2 regions of the Desulfosporosinus burensis genome follow, and region 2 is predicted to be linked to the other one. Evidence: riboswitches for the same ligand, from Rfam matches in the RefSeq annotation. Region 2 holds a riboswitch; the other holds the start of a gene.
What was found. Region 2 has a riboswitch for cobalamin ahead of cbiE (precorrin-6y C5,15-methyltransferase (decarboxylating) subunit CbiE). Riboswitches for the same ligand answer to the same signal wherever they lie in the genome.

Region 1 (7,659 bases), on a different contig from region 2:
TATTGATCCCTAGCGACGACAAAGCAATCATTGTTTGACTAACGCTTTCACTACTGGCGGTGCCCCCAGATTTAAATCCTCCCTCCGAATCCTGCAGTGCGCTTAAACAAGCTAACGCCTTATTCACCACAGCCTGCACTTCCGGATGGCTGTCTGAATAGTAAGGGGCTAAAGCCTGAAGAGCCATCGCCGTAATATCCGGATCACTATCACCCGTTCCGTCCAGAGAAAATCCTCCATCAGGCAATTGCTTGTTCAGAATGATTTTTAATAATTTTTCTGGCGTCCATTGAGCAGTCGAAGGTAAATTATAAGCACCGCTGTTCAGAGCAAGCAGGGCAAAAATCGGCCCATTGATACCCTGAGCTTCAATATCAGGATAATTGGCGATCTCAGCAATCAAGTCCTTGCCACCGAAATTGCGGGGATCTCCTTTGGCTGCTTCTACTGCCAGGCATATTCTGGCCAGGTTGGTCACTTTCCGTTTGACGGAGTTCCAATCTTGGCCAATGTACTTCTCGTTTTCCGCCAGATAAGAGGACAAGCCGTCGTAGAGGTCCAGCCGACCCAGTCCGACAGTGGGCCAATTATAGACCGTGGGATCAATAATTTCACCTGAAACAGCTTGTGTAAAGGCCGCTTGGATATAAGCCTTTTCCCAGACTGCCAAACCACTGATAGTTTCATTCACCTGCTGGCGGGTTGTAGCTCCTTCCTGAGGCTGAACTAAATTAGGAACTAGCGTACGCAATTTGTTTTCTTGATCTGCGCTGATAATCCCTGTTCCTCCCACAATGATCAGATCGGAGGTTGTTCCTTTGTGGGCGGTTAGGAAACTTGAAGCGGCTTCTGGTATGGTATTATCAACCATAATAACCGGTGAGAAAGAATGCGCAGCCAAATTCCCCGCGGTTAAGGCATCGGCAAAATTTAGACCTGTCACTACATAAACCCGGTCCGTATTAAGACTTAACCCCTGGGCTATGGCCGTTGCAGTCGCATAACGATCACTTCCAGCGTAGCGTACCACTCCCGGTAAACGCTGAGTGATAGTTTCCGGGATGACGTAACTTCCTCCCACCACAATGGTGGAACTAACTTTTTGCGCAGTCAGTGCTTGAACTGTGGGATCTGGGAGAACCGTTCGTTCCGTGAAGAGAATCGGGATTCCCTTGTTGGCAGCATAACTGGATACAGCGAGAGCATCCGCATAACTATTTTCACCACCATTAGCAATGATGGCCTTCCCTGTTGTACCCAAGGCAGTGGCAAGCAGAGCTGCCGTGCTATAACGGTCCAGCCCACCGTAGCGCAACACATTGTCCGCTCCGTAGACTTTTTCCATTTCAGCTTGGATAGCCTGGGAAATGACAGTTGTCCCTCCGATTAAGGTAATTTTTTTCGGTGCCATTTTTTGTATTTCTTCCAGTGTTGACGGAGTAAGAGTGTCTGCCTCCGTTAACAGGATGGGAGCATTAAGCTTAAAAGCTAAGGGAACGGCAGCCAGGGCATCGGAAAACGCATAGGCATTAACCAAAACCACATTGTCTGCTCCAGCTTTCCAGCCCTGTGTCGCTACCACATTGGCTGTTTGGAAGCGGTCGAGGCCGGCTAGGCGCTGAGGTACGCTCGAAACATCTGCCATGACAGCATACGTGGAAAAGTGATAAGTAGGCACGGATAGGGTCTTGGTGATCGGGTCAAAAACGCCGCCCAATTTAACCCAATCGTTTTTGGCCGTATTCCACCAATAGATGGCCAGTTGTTGGGTAGTGACCCCGGTGGGAAGATCTCCTGCAGCGATCGGGAAACTAATTTCAACGGGCGCATTAAACTGAACAGGCTCTTCCTGGACCGCACCTTTGGAACTTTCAAGGCCAAACTGACGCTGGTATTTAAGAGGATTGAGTACTGTGGCACCTGTGTCGGCCTTAGGTGGAGTCGTCACCTTACCTATCTCGACGGTAAATTTAACCGGAGTGCTCTGATTATTTAACGCTCCTGGCGGCACAGTCAGCTGAATTCCGTCTGTTGCCTTCAGAACCACCTGCTCGGTAGCTGTCGGACTTACAGTGGGAGTGTTGTCTGGGAGTCTAGCCCCGGCCTGTTGCTGGGCCGTGACATTAGTTAAGACTGCCAATGCGTCCTGATTAGTTTGGCCGTTTGATCCAGTTGAGCCAACCGGATTAGTGACCGCTGGTTGTGATGGAATTGGGCTAACGCTGGTAGCCGTTCCTGCACCGCTGTTATCCGTAGCACCTATGTCTTTGCCCATATTGGTTGTATACCGCCAAACCACTACGTCACCGTTTGTTAAAGTAATTGCCGCTGCACTTACACTCGGATAAGCACCATTTACTGAATACATCCAACCGCTGGAAGGACCATCAGTACCTGCGTTAATCCCATTAATCCCGCTGACATAAGCACCTGACCCAGTAACAGCCGCCTGGCCGAGCTTCCTTATCAGAACGGAATAAGCCGTATCACCATTTTCCAATGGCACTGTTGTCGACGAGAGAATACTTTGTCCGTTCTTTCCGGCAACGGTCAAAGTAATACTACTTTGGACAGTCGGCTGCGAAGAAGTTCCGCTGCCTGACTGCGTAGAATCGGAAACCGTGATCTGTAAAGTCTGAGGATTACCAACACTGAAGAGAAAATTCAGAGTGGTTGTTCCTGTTGCCTGTTGGGCTAAGTAGCCTTTAGCAATGGTTACAGTACTACTGTCGGTCGCTACCGTATAATCGCTCCCTGCCGTCAGCGCAGTCCCACCATTGGTTATACTGGTTAAAGTATGTCCGTTAAGCGTCATTGTTATTGGCACATCGACTTGCTTAGCAGTATTTTTGTCAAAAACAGCCGTCACAGGCGTTATGGTACTGTTATTGTTTCCCTGGGGACTGCTTTCTTGCAGCCTCTGCCAGACTGATTTTTGGGCAAATAGATCCCCCAATGCAATCAGGGACTGATAAGTTGCCATAGCATCGGTTTTTCCTGGATTATAAGGAGAGTAAAACGACCCGTCGCCTAACTGAAAACTGAGCAGGTCATCCAGCATGGTTTTCCCGTTCTTTTTCCAGCCATCCGATAAAGGATCTTCACCGACAGCCACCAACCCTGAAATTACCGTAGCTACACTGTTGGGATTATCTGTTCCCCAGGAAGCAAATCCACCTGTATCCTGCTGTATACTCTTCAAATAAGCTTTGGCGTTATTGATTGCAGTTTGAACACCAGCTACCGTTTGATGGTTAGCCAGAGCCAGCAAGGCCATCCCTGTTTGATCAGGATCACTAGTGTTGTAGTCTGTTGAGTAAAAAAAAGCTCCGTCCGAATTTTGATATGTCAATAAATTTGATACCGCTTTGTCTTGATCATACTGTGTTTTCGCAGCATCCAGAGCAACCATAGCCCAGATTTGGTCGCTTGAAGTTAGACCGAAGGAACCTGGGAATGCACCTGTGCTGCTGTTCTGTGTCGCCTTCAGTTTTGACAAGAGGTTACCGTTTAGAGTATTGCTCGGATCCTCTCCCTTGGCCAGTGTTCCCAGAATATTTCCGGCAAGACTAGTTTCTTTGCTGCTGTCCCAAATAGTTCCTATACTTTCCTCGGCACCCCAGAGTCCTACCGTATCCCACCAGGAAGTGGCTTTACTTGAATTGCTTTGATAATAGGTAAGTATTTTTGTTAAACTGGTTGAATAAGCCGGTGTAGAGTCAGAAACAGTTATCTGCAAAGCCTGAGGATTGCCGGCACTGAAGATAAAATTCAGTGTTGTTGTTCCTATCGCCTGTTGGGCCAAGTATCCTTTACCAATGGTAATACTGCTGCCGGTCGTTACTGTATAGTCGTTCCCTACCGTCAGCGGAGTTCCACCATTGGTTATACTGTTTAAATTATTTCCGTTAAGAGTCGTCGTTATTTGCACATCGGTTTGATGAGCAGAATTCTTGTCAAAAACAGCTGTCACAGGCGTTATAGTGCTGTTCTGATCTAATGCCGCATAAGCCGGTTTAGCCAAAGGAATTTGCATAACCAACATGGAAAGCATCATTACAACTATCAACAGCCATGAATATAATTTTCGAAAATCTCTTTTCATCTCTATTTATCCCCCTCTACATGCCTATAGCTAAAATATCTCCTCGTTGCTTTAGAAATTAAGAAGCCTCTCAACCGATCGGTCAAGAGGCTAAAAATACTGATAATCATCTATTGATGCCAGCATTTTTAACACCTCCCCCTATCGCTCGTAGAGTAGTTGGTGTCTAAAATACAGGCAGGTCTTCTGACTCTGGATCATCAATGTTTCGCGCCTTCCCAGACTATGCCAGTGGCCTTCACGAAACATTTCCCCATCACAGCGGCGGGATCGTGCAGGAATTGCACCTGCTTCCTTTTTATCCGAAGCACTCATGCTCCGATACCTGAATTTTTCATAAATTAATTTACTTAATCTCCTATGAGCTAGTCCATTGGTTTTCCGTCGGGATAATTCTTCGAGTTCGTCTTCAATATCTATAAACTTCACAAGCCACTGAATCCTCTTCTCTTTTTCCAAATTATACTTCCCCAAGATTTCTCCTCGCGCATCAAGCAACGCTTGCCTGTGCTCTTCCATCTCCTGATTCTTCTCTCGATATCTCACCAGTCAGGCCTCCTTCAAGGAAACAAAAAAAGCCTCTACAGAATACCTGTAAAGGGATATAGTGACTCCGCTAGCCGGATAATATACGCTGACTTCCCGACATAAACGACACCTCCCCTATCTTCCGTAGGTTCCTGTGTTGATCCGCAATGAGCAGGTTTCCTGGCTTTAGTTCATCATTACCCCACGTCTTCCCAGATAAAATCCAGTGACACTTTGTGAGGCAACTCCCTATTACAGTGGCGAGACCGCGTCAGATTTTAACTGACTTCCCTTTTAAATTCTTTTCCTTAGAAAAAATCACTCATTACCTAATATTTAATTGTCCTCATTATAACCTTAATTCTAAATTCTTGTAAACCCTGTCAGTACATAAATTTACAATTATTAGCACTGATTGTCAAACTAACTGATGTATTCACTGGGTATTTCTATCCCCTATCTGACATAGTCATATCAAGGATGGGGGTGGGTTGGTGCAGTTCAATATTTACCAATTATTTGTTTCAACATTTATAATTCATATAATCGATACGTTTGCCTACTCTGTGCGGCTTAATTCTGTTAAAAGTCGGCAATTCGCCTTATCAAATACCCTCTTTAACTTATTCTATCTAATCTCTCTTACAGCACATACATTGCAAGCTCCTTTGTTTGGAGGTTTGATGGATAGTTCCATTAATCAAACTATCGACCCTCTTCCTGCCATACGCAAGATCATTTGGGTAGCGACGGTAGGAACTTTTTTTGGCATAGTATTAACTCCCACTTTTTTAAATTTTTTTTCCGGAGCTGTAAAAAATCTTGAACGGTCTGGGTCTGTACCATTTGTTGTAATGGACGCTTTGAAATTTCGCAGTATCCGTAGATTTATTGAGAATGTTACTTTACCTTCAAAAAAGATGGTAAATAATCTGCCGTTTAAGAGAATACCTATTCAATTAATAGCTCTCAATTCTCTTGTCACCGGAATCTACACCATAGGGGTGATGTCAGCTTATTATGCTGCTTTACTTGTTGATGCTCAGCATCGCTTAGCGGCTTCAGCTTCGGCAGGAGTAATTAACAGTGCAGCAAATATTATATTTATGCTCTTTGTTGACCCTAAATCTTCTATCATTACTGATCAGGCTTTAAAGGGGAATCGTCCCTATGAAGATGTCAAAGCGCTTGTCGTTATGTTGATGAGCGCCAAGCTAATAGGAACCCTAATGGGACAATTGTTCCTTATCCCAGTGGCCCATGTCATTGCAAATATTTATAAGTGATAGTGTGCGACTGAAAGCCTTGATACAGACGGATTAATGTCATCTACATTTTGTACTATTCGTATCCACCCAATCCAGTAATTCCTGGACATTATTTACAATTAAACCATTATTCGTCTTGGTTCTTTTCACGAGGACTGTCTCTATCCCCAATTCTAAGGCTGCTGAGATCTTCGTATCTGTCCCACCGGCAGACCCACTATCTCTGGTTAATAAAATATCTGCTCCATAGAATTTAAATAGCGCCTTGTTGATCTCTTTAGAAAATTGCCCTTGCATAGCTACGATATCCCTAGGCGAAATGCCCATCATTTGGCATTTTTGGACTAAGCGCCCTTCTGGAAGTACCCTAACAACTAAACGAGCAGAGCGAGCAAAGGTGCTTTGCACAATGCTTTCCAGTTGGTGGCTGCCCGTCGTCACGAAAATCGTTACTATTCGTTTTTTTGCTTCATGAATTGCACCGGCTCGCAATTCTAACTGAAGCAGAGCTTCCTCCCACGTACAAACTGGATATATTAATAAGCTGTCTGGAATGACAGTCTCTGGTCTTTCTAACCTAAGATAAGGAATGCCCTGTTGCTCAGACCATTGGCGTAAAGAGGCCAACTTTACACTGCTGGAAGGATGGCTGGCATCAAGAATTAAGGAAGGAGTCTGCAAAAATACCTTGCCCTTCCAAGTAAGTATTCGTTTAAACTCAATCCCCCTATGTTGAAGACACTCACTGATTTCACGCGCTGCCGCCGTTTCTCCCAATAACATGATCATTTTTGTTAGCCTCCAAAGCCGTTATAAAAACAAGTGTAATTCTATAAATCCTAATGTGTATGGGATAAAACTCGGGCGGGGAAGCCGGAAATGGCCACCCGCCCTATGGGTTTGAAATTGATATTGGTATCACTACGTTGGCGTTCATCTGATCAATCTCTTGACTGGAGAGATTGATGATCAGCTTTGTGTCTACCCTTCGAATAACCTAAGTAATAAAAGACGAATCCGCTTCCAAGCGCAGCCTGCAAGGCAAACAAAAACGATTCAACTTCTCCGCTCGGAGGTTCCCAAAAGGACTCAAACCAAGGTGTGTAATCGGCGTTGAACTCACTTATCGCATCGGATGCCTGAGCATCAGCACCAGCGAATTCGGCATCACGCGCTATATAAAGTGGGAAAAAGGCCAATATAGCAACAAATACTAGGATTATAATGTTTTTAGTAAAGAGTTTCATGCTTTCACCCCCCGCTTAATGGAGGATAACGCTTTGCCTGTAAAGGCAGTTAAAACCTGCAACTCTTTTTGACTATAAGCAGTGAGGATATTAAATACCATTACCGTAAGTAGACCTTCACTAATGGCTAAAGGAATCTGAGTGAACGCAAAAATGCTCATGAATTTGAGTACAGAAGCCATTACTCCGCCTGATGCCGCGGGAAAAGCTAGCCCCAACTGAATGGAGGTTGTAACGTAGGTCATTAGATCCCCTAACGTTGCCGCCATGAAAATCGAGAGCCATTGGGGAGCGCCCAGCTTTTTTAAGCCTCTGTAGATACCGTAAGAGACAAAAGGGCCAACGATCCCCATAGAAAACGTGTTTGCGCCTAAGGTCGTTATTCCTCCATGAGCCAGTAAAAGTGCTTGGAATATCAAGACAATCATTCCTAAAACGGTCATCGCCGCAGGTCCAAACAGAATGGTACCTAAACCCACGCCTGTCGGGTGAGAGCAACTACCAGTTACTG
Region 2 (7,659 bases):
TCCTATCTTTTCACTTACAAAGTTTGATCGACTTAACTGTTCTTGAAGATTAACCACTTGTAGTTCATCCGTTCGGTAGGTTTGAAACGGAACTCTTAGGTATTTAGCCGCTTCAATCAGACCCACTTCGTCAGATTTCAGGTCAACGCTATAAATTCCTTTAATAGCTTTAAGGGAGGCTCCGAGCTGTTCTACTGCCGTCCTGATTCTCTCTAAAATGACTTCGCTAGAAACCGCGCGACGACACCCTACCCCAACACTTAAGATCGGTGGGACTAAATACAGGCAATCCGCCTTAAGGCTTGAGTTTGGAAAAGCATCGATAATAACATTTGCTTGATCTTTTTCGTTTTCGGACAAGAAACGATAATTTGGATCACTTACCCAAGTATGATGCTCAGGTTTAAAAGGATAACTTGTCCAGACATTGAGACGATTTTGCTCTAAGAGCAAGCGATTGACCGCTGGCAAATGATCGACAGGTTCTACTTTCCAGCCATACCTGCGGGCGTATTCGTCAGGCGCCACCATTCCCCTTACATCCGTGGCTGTCGTAATAACGGGCAAAGCACCAAGCTGTTCAGAGATCTGATGGGCCCAAGCGTTTGCGCCACCTAAATGACCAGAAAGCAGAGGAATCACGAATTTCCCTGCTTCGTCTAAGACAAGCACAGCAGGATCTCGATCTTTTCCTTCTAATAAAGAGGCAATTTGACGTACAACAATTCCTGTAGCCATGACAAAGATCAACACCGAATACTTTTGCCACAGACTCGGTACGATATCGCTCAAACGAGTAAAGATCTGCAGTTGCAGCTCAGTCTGTTTTTGTGCTTCACCCTGATTCTTAGTTTGACCGAGCACTTTCTCATGAATATAGACTTTTTGAATAACGGTATTCGGAAGACCCTCTCCAATACGTTGGATCGTGTCCAAGCCTCGGTCGGTTAAGGACACAAGCGCAACTTTCGTTTTTGCGTCTACGTCTTCGCCTTCGCCTATGTTTATGTTCACTTTTCTGTCCCTTGCCTATATTCATGCGTAAAGGTCGGGTCATAAAGTTTGGAACGGGCGTACCCCTTGGCTGGATCTAAGAAGTCTCCGACAAGGATTTGAGCCTGTTTACGAATTCCTGCATTTTTAACTTTTTCCACGATGGTTTCTAAGGTTCCCAGCAGAACCTCTTCATCCGGCCAACTTGCTTTTGCGACCACAGCAATGGGTGTGGAGGCCGGATAACCACCATCCAATAAGGCTTGGACGACGGATCCCATATCCTGAACACTTAGGAAAATCGCCATACTAGCTTGATGTTGCGCTAATTTGGCAAGTGCTTCACGTTCTGGAACGGGAGTGCGTCCAGCTAAGCGGGTGAGTATCAAGGTCTGGCTAATTTCCGGCAGTGTAAATTCGCGTTTAACCGCTGCGGCAGCTGCAAACACCGAACTGACCCCTGGAATAACAGAATAAGGTATTTCTTGTTTATCTAAATGTTCAAATTGTTCCTTTATGGCTCCATACATACTGGGATCTCCCGTATGGAGTCGGACGATGGTTTCTCCGCTTTGGGCTCCCTCGAACATAAGAGCGACCACTTCTTCCAGTGTGAGATGGGCGCTATCATGAAACGGGGTACCAGGACGACAAATGCCAAGTAATTCCGGGTTAACTAAAGACCCAGCATAAATCACGCGATCCGCTCTTTCCAGCGCGCGAGAACCTTTGATCGTGATCAGTTCAGGATCCCCTGGACCAGCACCGACGAAGATTACTTCACCCTTAGTTATTTTCTGGCTCACTGTTTTCCCTCCCCAACAAATCTTTTTTCACGAGTAACAAACTGAGATAATCGATTTTGTCGACTGTGAAATCCTCTGGTTTAGGTTCCCAGCGGATTTTCTCTCCAGATTGTCCGAGGCGAGTTAACAAGACCGCTTTTCTCTCGCGCTCTTCCAGAAGCGTTAAAATCTCAGGAAGCCTGCGGGAGACTTTCATTAAAACTAAATTGGGGAAATTGAGAAATTCTCCAACATCTTCGGTACTTGGCAAGATTAGAAGAGGCTCATCCCCAGTTGCAAGAGGCAAGTTAATCTTGGCTGCCGCCGCGGACATAGCTGTAATGCCTGGCACTGTGATAACACATTCCTGTGGTAATTCCTCCTGAAGGATGTTAAGTAGGTAGCTGTAAGTACTATAAAGGGAAGGATCACCCAGAGTGATAAAGGCAACCGATTTACCCTGTTTCAGTTCAACTAGAAGGGTTTGTGCTCCATCTTGCCAAGCCTTTGTTAAAACCTGCTGATCCGAAGTCATGGGCATTTCGAGTTCGACAAGTCGGACATTAGCTGGACAATGAATTTTGGCAATATCCCAGGCCACACTTTCTCGATCGAGCTTGGATTTGGGGATAGCTACCAAATCCACTGATTGTAGGACATCGACGGCTTGTAAAGTCAAGAGACGAGGATCACCGGGACCGACCCCGACTCCATAGAATTTTCCCCATGTTGTATTCATGATGCTTCCCCTCTTCGTGCTGAAATTATAAAGATTGGATTCAAAGCTTGGGCCATATGCAGAGTTTGTACTGCTTTCCAACGGACTGCTTGAATAGAGACCGTATCGATATCCTGATAGTTAAAGTCTGTAAGCAGTTTCAATCCTTGAGCCACTGTTTCGATGGTCACTGCTGTGATCACGATTCTTCCCCCTTCAACAAGGGGCACCGTACTTAAGATTTCTGATAAACGTCCATTACTGCCACCAATAATACAGACATCGACTGGGGGAAGTTCCCCGAAAACATCTGGCGCAGCTCCGGAAATCAGACGAAGATTTGAAACCCCAAACTTGAGCTGATTGGCAAGAATAAGTGCTTGAGCCTCTGAATTATGCTCAATTGCATATACTACACCCTCAGAAGCGAGACCGGCTGCTTCGATACTAATACTCCCCGTACCCGCTCCAATATCCACGACCTGATCATATTTCGAAATTTGGGCTTTGGCGAGTACTTGAACCCGAATTTCCGCCTTGGTCATGGGAACCTTTCCGCGTAGAAACTCTTCGTCTGGAATTCCAAGCCTGCAACCTACCCCCTGTTTAGGGGAGTGCTGGGCTTTTTGAATAGTATTTGGATAGAGGATAACAATTGCATTCTTTAACAAGATTTTCTCCTGAGCCAAATGCTCTGCGTCCATTGTTGACCAAAATTCCTCTGGATAAGCAAGGGCATTACCGACTGAAATAAGAGGGTTATTGCCACGCTCCAAATAGAGTTGCGCGATTTTCTGAGGCGTATTTTCTCCACCAGTTAGAACCGCTGTGGGACGAGTAATTACCTGAGGAAGTACAGACAATTCTCGACCATGAACACTTGCAAAGATGGCCTCTTGCCAAGGAAGCCCGGCTCTTGCAAAAGCGAATTGAAGAGAACTGATCCCCGGATAGACGTCGATTATTTCCTCCGGAAATTCCTTCTTAAGTCTAGGTAAAAAACTGAAAAACCCAGGGTCGCCTGAGACGAGAACCCCGACAACGTTCTCTTCTAGAAGTGCGCTTCTGATCACTTCTATACTGCTAGCTAGGTCACCGGATAGGGAGTACTGGCGTCCTGTGAAATCAGGAAAGAGTTTTAGAGCCCTAGTCCCTCCGATTAGAATTTCGCAGTTCTTTACAAGTTCAGTAATTGCAGGGGGCAACCATTCCGGCCTTCCAGGGCCGATACCGATTACTTGTAACATGAAAAACCTTCTTCCCTTGTTTAATAGGTATAGAAAACTTGGCTGGCGCTAAGCTTCAGCGCAGGCGGCCGCCTTAGTTGCACTTATGCTTAGAAAGTATATAACGCAAGTTTATACTTTCTGATAGTATAATAAAAAGCGAGCCTGAGCGGCTCGTATGGTTTACCCTAAATAAACACACACATCTCCTATCGCTCGTAGGTTTGTGATGCTACTTAAGGCAGGTTTCCTGGCTTCAAATCATCATTCTCATCTCTGTCCTAGCATTTGAGCGTAGGATTTCCGAAGAGAACTCCTTGTTTACAGTGGCGGGACCGCGTCGGATTTTCACCGACTTCCCCTTTTAGATCCTTTATTACAAAGGAACCTTAAGCATAACGCTATTAAATTTATGAATAGTCCAATTCGACTGATAATGGGATATTCTATAAGTATATACTAAATTCCTCTTTTTCAAAATACCTTCCTAAAAAAAAGAGTTATATCAACCAAGTATTCTTTTTCCTATCATTGAACAAATAAGCGACACAGCTAATTTGCCCGTTTGATTCATATGATAGGCCTAGTACACCACTATAAATCACTCATATACTTTAAGGCTTCTAAATCTAAAATTTTGAATTCAGTCAAGTAAAAATCAATAACTCCCTCATCCCTCATTTTACACATTTCTCTGGACATGGATGGACGAGACACATTCAGGAAATCCGAGAGTTCATTTCGATTTAAGGGCAGAATTATGTTTTTGTCGCCTGTCTTTTTATATTGCTCCAATAAATATGTGCAGATTTTCCCGCGCATACTTTTGATCGTCAGATATTCAACCTTCTTGTTCAACATCATGGCTCTTTCGGAAATTATCCTTAAAAAGTTCTGGATCAGAATTCTGTGCCATGAACACATCTTGTCACACTCGCCAACAATTTTTCCTCTCGGCAGGAAAAGAACCTCACAAGCTTCATGGGCCTGAACAGTTGCTGGCCAGATCATTTGGCTGGAAAAGGCGACTAACTCACCAAAAATATCCCCTTGCTTTAAAAGTGTCATAACAATCCTGTTTCCTGCGGCATTTTCTTTACTGACCGTCGCTGTACCCTTGAGAACTATTCCAACGCTTTCATAGGGATCTCCGCCCGTCACAATATAATCACTTCTTTTATAGCAGCAAACTTTAGGCTTCAAACAATTCAACATAGCTAATATGGCATCTCTTTCAATTCCTTGAAAAAGGCTTACTTGTGAAACTTTATCCAAATATTTTTCAAACATCACACACCCCTACTCATTTTTGTATCCTCAGATACCGACTTAATTCTTTCATTGTAATATAATGAACCTGTAAAAACAATCATTTGAAAGGGGTTATGACAATGTTAAGAAATATTATAAAAATAGATGAAGAAAAGTGTAACGGCTGCGGCCTTTGTGTCACTGCTTGTCATGAAGGTGCCTTAAAGCTGATTGACGGTAAAGCCCGTCTTGTTTCTGAAAGCTATTGTGACGGTCTTGGAGACTGTCTACCTGAGTGCCCGACCGGAGCTATCGTCCTTGAAGAGAGAGAAACTGTCGTCTATGACGAAGCAGCTGTCAAAAAGCATATGGAGAAAAACAAGCCACAGCCTGTAGCCTCCCTTCCCTGTGGTTGCCCCGGTACCCAAGCAAAAGTGCTGGCCAAAAGACAACTTGAAGACATACCTGTTCATTCCTCAGAAAACGCACACTCCCGGCTTGGTCAGTGGCCCTGCCAGTTAAAATTAGTACCAGTAACTGCACCTTATCTTAATAACGCGCATTTGCTGATTGCCGCTGACTGCACTGCCTTCGCCTACCCAAATATTCACGAAAAATTTATGCGCAATAAGATCACCTTGATTGCCTGTCCTAAACTAGATGATACCGATTATTCAGAGAAACTGACGGCGATCCTAAAACAGCATGAAATTAAAAGCGTGTCCGTCTTAAGAATGGAAGTACCCTGCTGTGGCGGTTTAGTTCAAGCTGTAAAGAAAGCCTTGTCAAGCAGCGGAAAAATGATACCCTGGAATGTCGTCACAATAGGAACTGACGGAAGAATTATCGAGGATTGATCAGAGTAATGATAACTGAGGGAAACAGAGGGACAGGTGCGTTGTTTCGCGAAACAATGCACCTGTCCCCTTGTTTTCTTGTTTTACGCTTGTTTATAATATCCCCATTTGAATGAACAACAGATGTATTAATCTCTTCGAAATCTATACATCTGTTTTTTTGTGCCAAATTTATCTGATAAAAGCTGAGTGCCACTGCCGATATTATCTATGTCATTTTTTTATTAATTGTAACAAACGCATCCACAGGTATGTTGAGTATTTCGCTTGCTTTTGAAGTCAGCTCCTTGACTAGCTTTGCTTTTTGTTCTATGGACATTTTACCAGCCTCTATCATAATTACGGGCATAGCATTACACTCATTTATCTTGGAGGACCGATTTCCGGATCAGTAACAACATTTACACAGGCGGGCTTACCAGAAGCTAAGGCCCGATCTATTGCGTTCCCTACTTCCTCAGGGTCGGTAACAAATTCGCCATAGCCACCAAGCTGCTGAACAACTTTCTCGCAGGGCATTCCTATCAGCCAGACTTATGCAGTTAACTATTATGAATGTTAGGGAGGGCACCCAATACTGCAATTGGATAATTCATAATGTGTTTGATAGACATTAGAAAAACGGGGGGACAGGTGTATTGTTTCATAATTGAACAATACACCTGTCCCCTCTTTGTTTTACCCTAATTCTTCAATAATCTAATATCTTCTTCAGATAAACCTGTTGCTTTTGCGATTTTTGAGATCTCGATTCCAAGGTCTATCAGGTTCTTAGCAACTTCTGCTTTACCCTCTGCTTTACCCTCTGCTTTACCTATTGCTTTACCTATTACTTTACCTTCTGCTTTGCCTTCTGCTAATCCCTCTGCTAATCCCTTTGCTTTACCCTCTGCTAATCCCCTCTCAATCCCCTCCTTCAATCTAAGTTCCGCTTCCCTTACTGCCGCCTTTTCATCTAATACTGCCTTGCGTCTCGAATAGTACTCTTCTCTCACATTAGGATCATCACTTGATTTCTCCCATGCCGCTATCGCTTGATGTAAAACGGGATCTTGCATTGCAATCTCCTCCAGTGTTTTTAATATTTCCTGATTTTCTGAACCTTCCAGAAGCAGTAACCATCGTACTAAAACATTCTCCCAAGGGCTTACTTCCTTGCGCCGCCACTTCATGATCAATTTTGGCAACTCCATAAAATGCATCTCTAAGGCATCCGTTAGTTGAAATTTTTCTTCATCTTCATAAAGATGGAACACGTTATGGTAATTCTTTGTCTCATTTAAATAGTTAAAATCCAGAATATTAATCGTGACAGCTTTAGTCAGTTCCTTATAAGCCATCCCTTCACGCATCTGTCTGGTGTACATTTGTGCCCAATAATACAGGGAACGTTTCTTCATATTATATTGATCGTTTAATTGTATTTCTATGTTGATCTGCATTCCTTCGGTGGTTACAGCTCGAACATCTAGGATGGACTTCTTATCTTCTTTATATTCTTTATTGAACTCAGGGTTCAAGATCACAATGTCTTCGATTTGACTTTCCTGCGGCAACCTTAACGCAGCATTAAGAAAAGCGATGAGGATCGCTTCATTTCCCTCTTTGCCAAAGATAAGTTTAAATGCATAATCGACCTTGAGGTTAATTAGTTCCTTCACTTTTCACGCTCCGTTCAATCACACTTTTAAAGATATTCATCTTCTGTCAGTAAATTAAACAATGGATTGAATGATAACCATATTATACCATGATTGAACGGGCCACTTCAATTTATTTATCTTTTCACAACTTAGAACGGTAGAATCCCCATAACAGGGCATCCTAAC

Region 1: linked by a shared signal. The riboswitch ahead of ACYQ3Q_RS23140 (X2-like carbohydrate binding domain-containing protein) and the one ahead of cbiE (precorrin-6y C5,15-methyltransferase (decarboxylating) subunit CbiE) in region 2 are both predicted to bind cobalamin.

What each region holds. Positions count from the first base shown of each region.
Region 1 is NZ_BAAHYN010000015.1:85,102-92,760, forward strand. It holds gene ACYQ3Q_RS23140 (X2-like carbohydrate binding domain-containing protein) at 1-4,105, opposite strand, end outside; cobalamin riboswitch at 4,265-4,449, opposite strand; cobalamin riboswitch at 4,787-4,974, opposite strand; gene ACYQ3Q_RS23145 (lipid II flippase Amj family protein) at 5,128-5,919, shown strand; gene ACYQ3Q_RS23150 (precorrin-6A/cobalt-precorrin-6A reductase) at 5,959-6,690, opposite strand; gene ACYQ3Q_RS23155 (energy-coupling factor ABC transporter substrate-binding protein) at 6,843-7,148, opposite strand; gene ACYQ3Q_RS23160 (energy-coupling factor ABC transporter permease) at 7,145-7,659, opposite strand, start outside.
Region 2 is NZ_BAAHYN010000008.1:212,485-220,143, reverse strand. It holds gene ACYQ3Q_RS15885 (cobalt-precorrin 5A hydrolase) at 1-1,014, opposite strand, end outside; gene cobM (precorrin-4 C(11)-methyltransferase) at 1,011-1,799, opposite strand; gene cobI (precorrin-2 C(20)-methyltransferase) at 1,780-2,517, opposite strand; gene cbiE (precorrin-6y C5,15-methyltransferase (decarboxylating) subunit CbiE) at 2,514-3,743, opposite strand; cobalamin riboswitch at 3,946-4,129, opposite strand; gene ACYQ3Q_RS15865 (Crp/Fnr family transcriptional regulator) at 4,317-5,012, opposite strand; gene ACYQ3Q_RS15860 (4Fe-4S binding protein) at 5,114-5,830, shown strand; gene ACYQ3Q_RS15855 (tautomerase family protein) at 6,039-6,179, opposite strand; gene ACYQ3Q_RS15850 (hypothetical protein) at 6,194-6,349, opposite strand; gene ACYQ3Q_RS15845 (Rpn family recombination-promoting nuclease/putative transposase) at 6,514-7,491, opposite strand.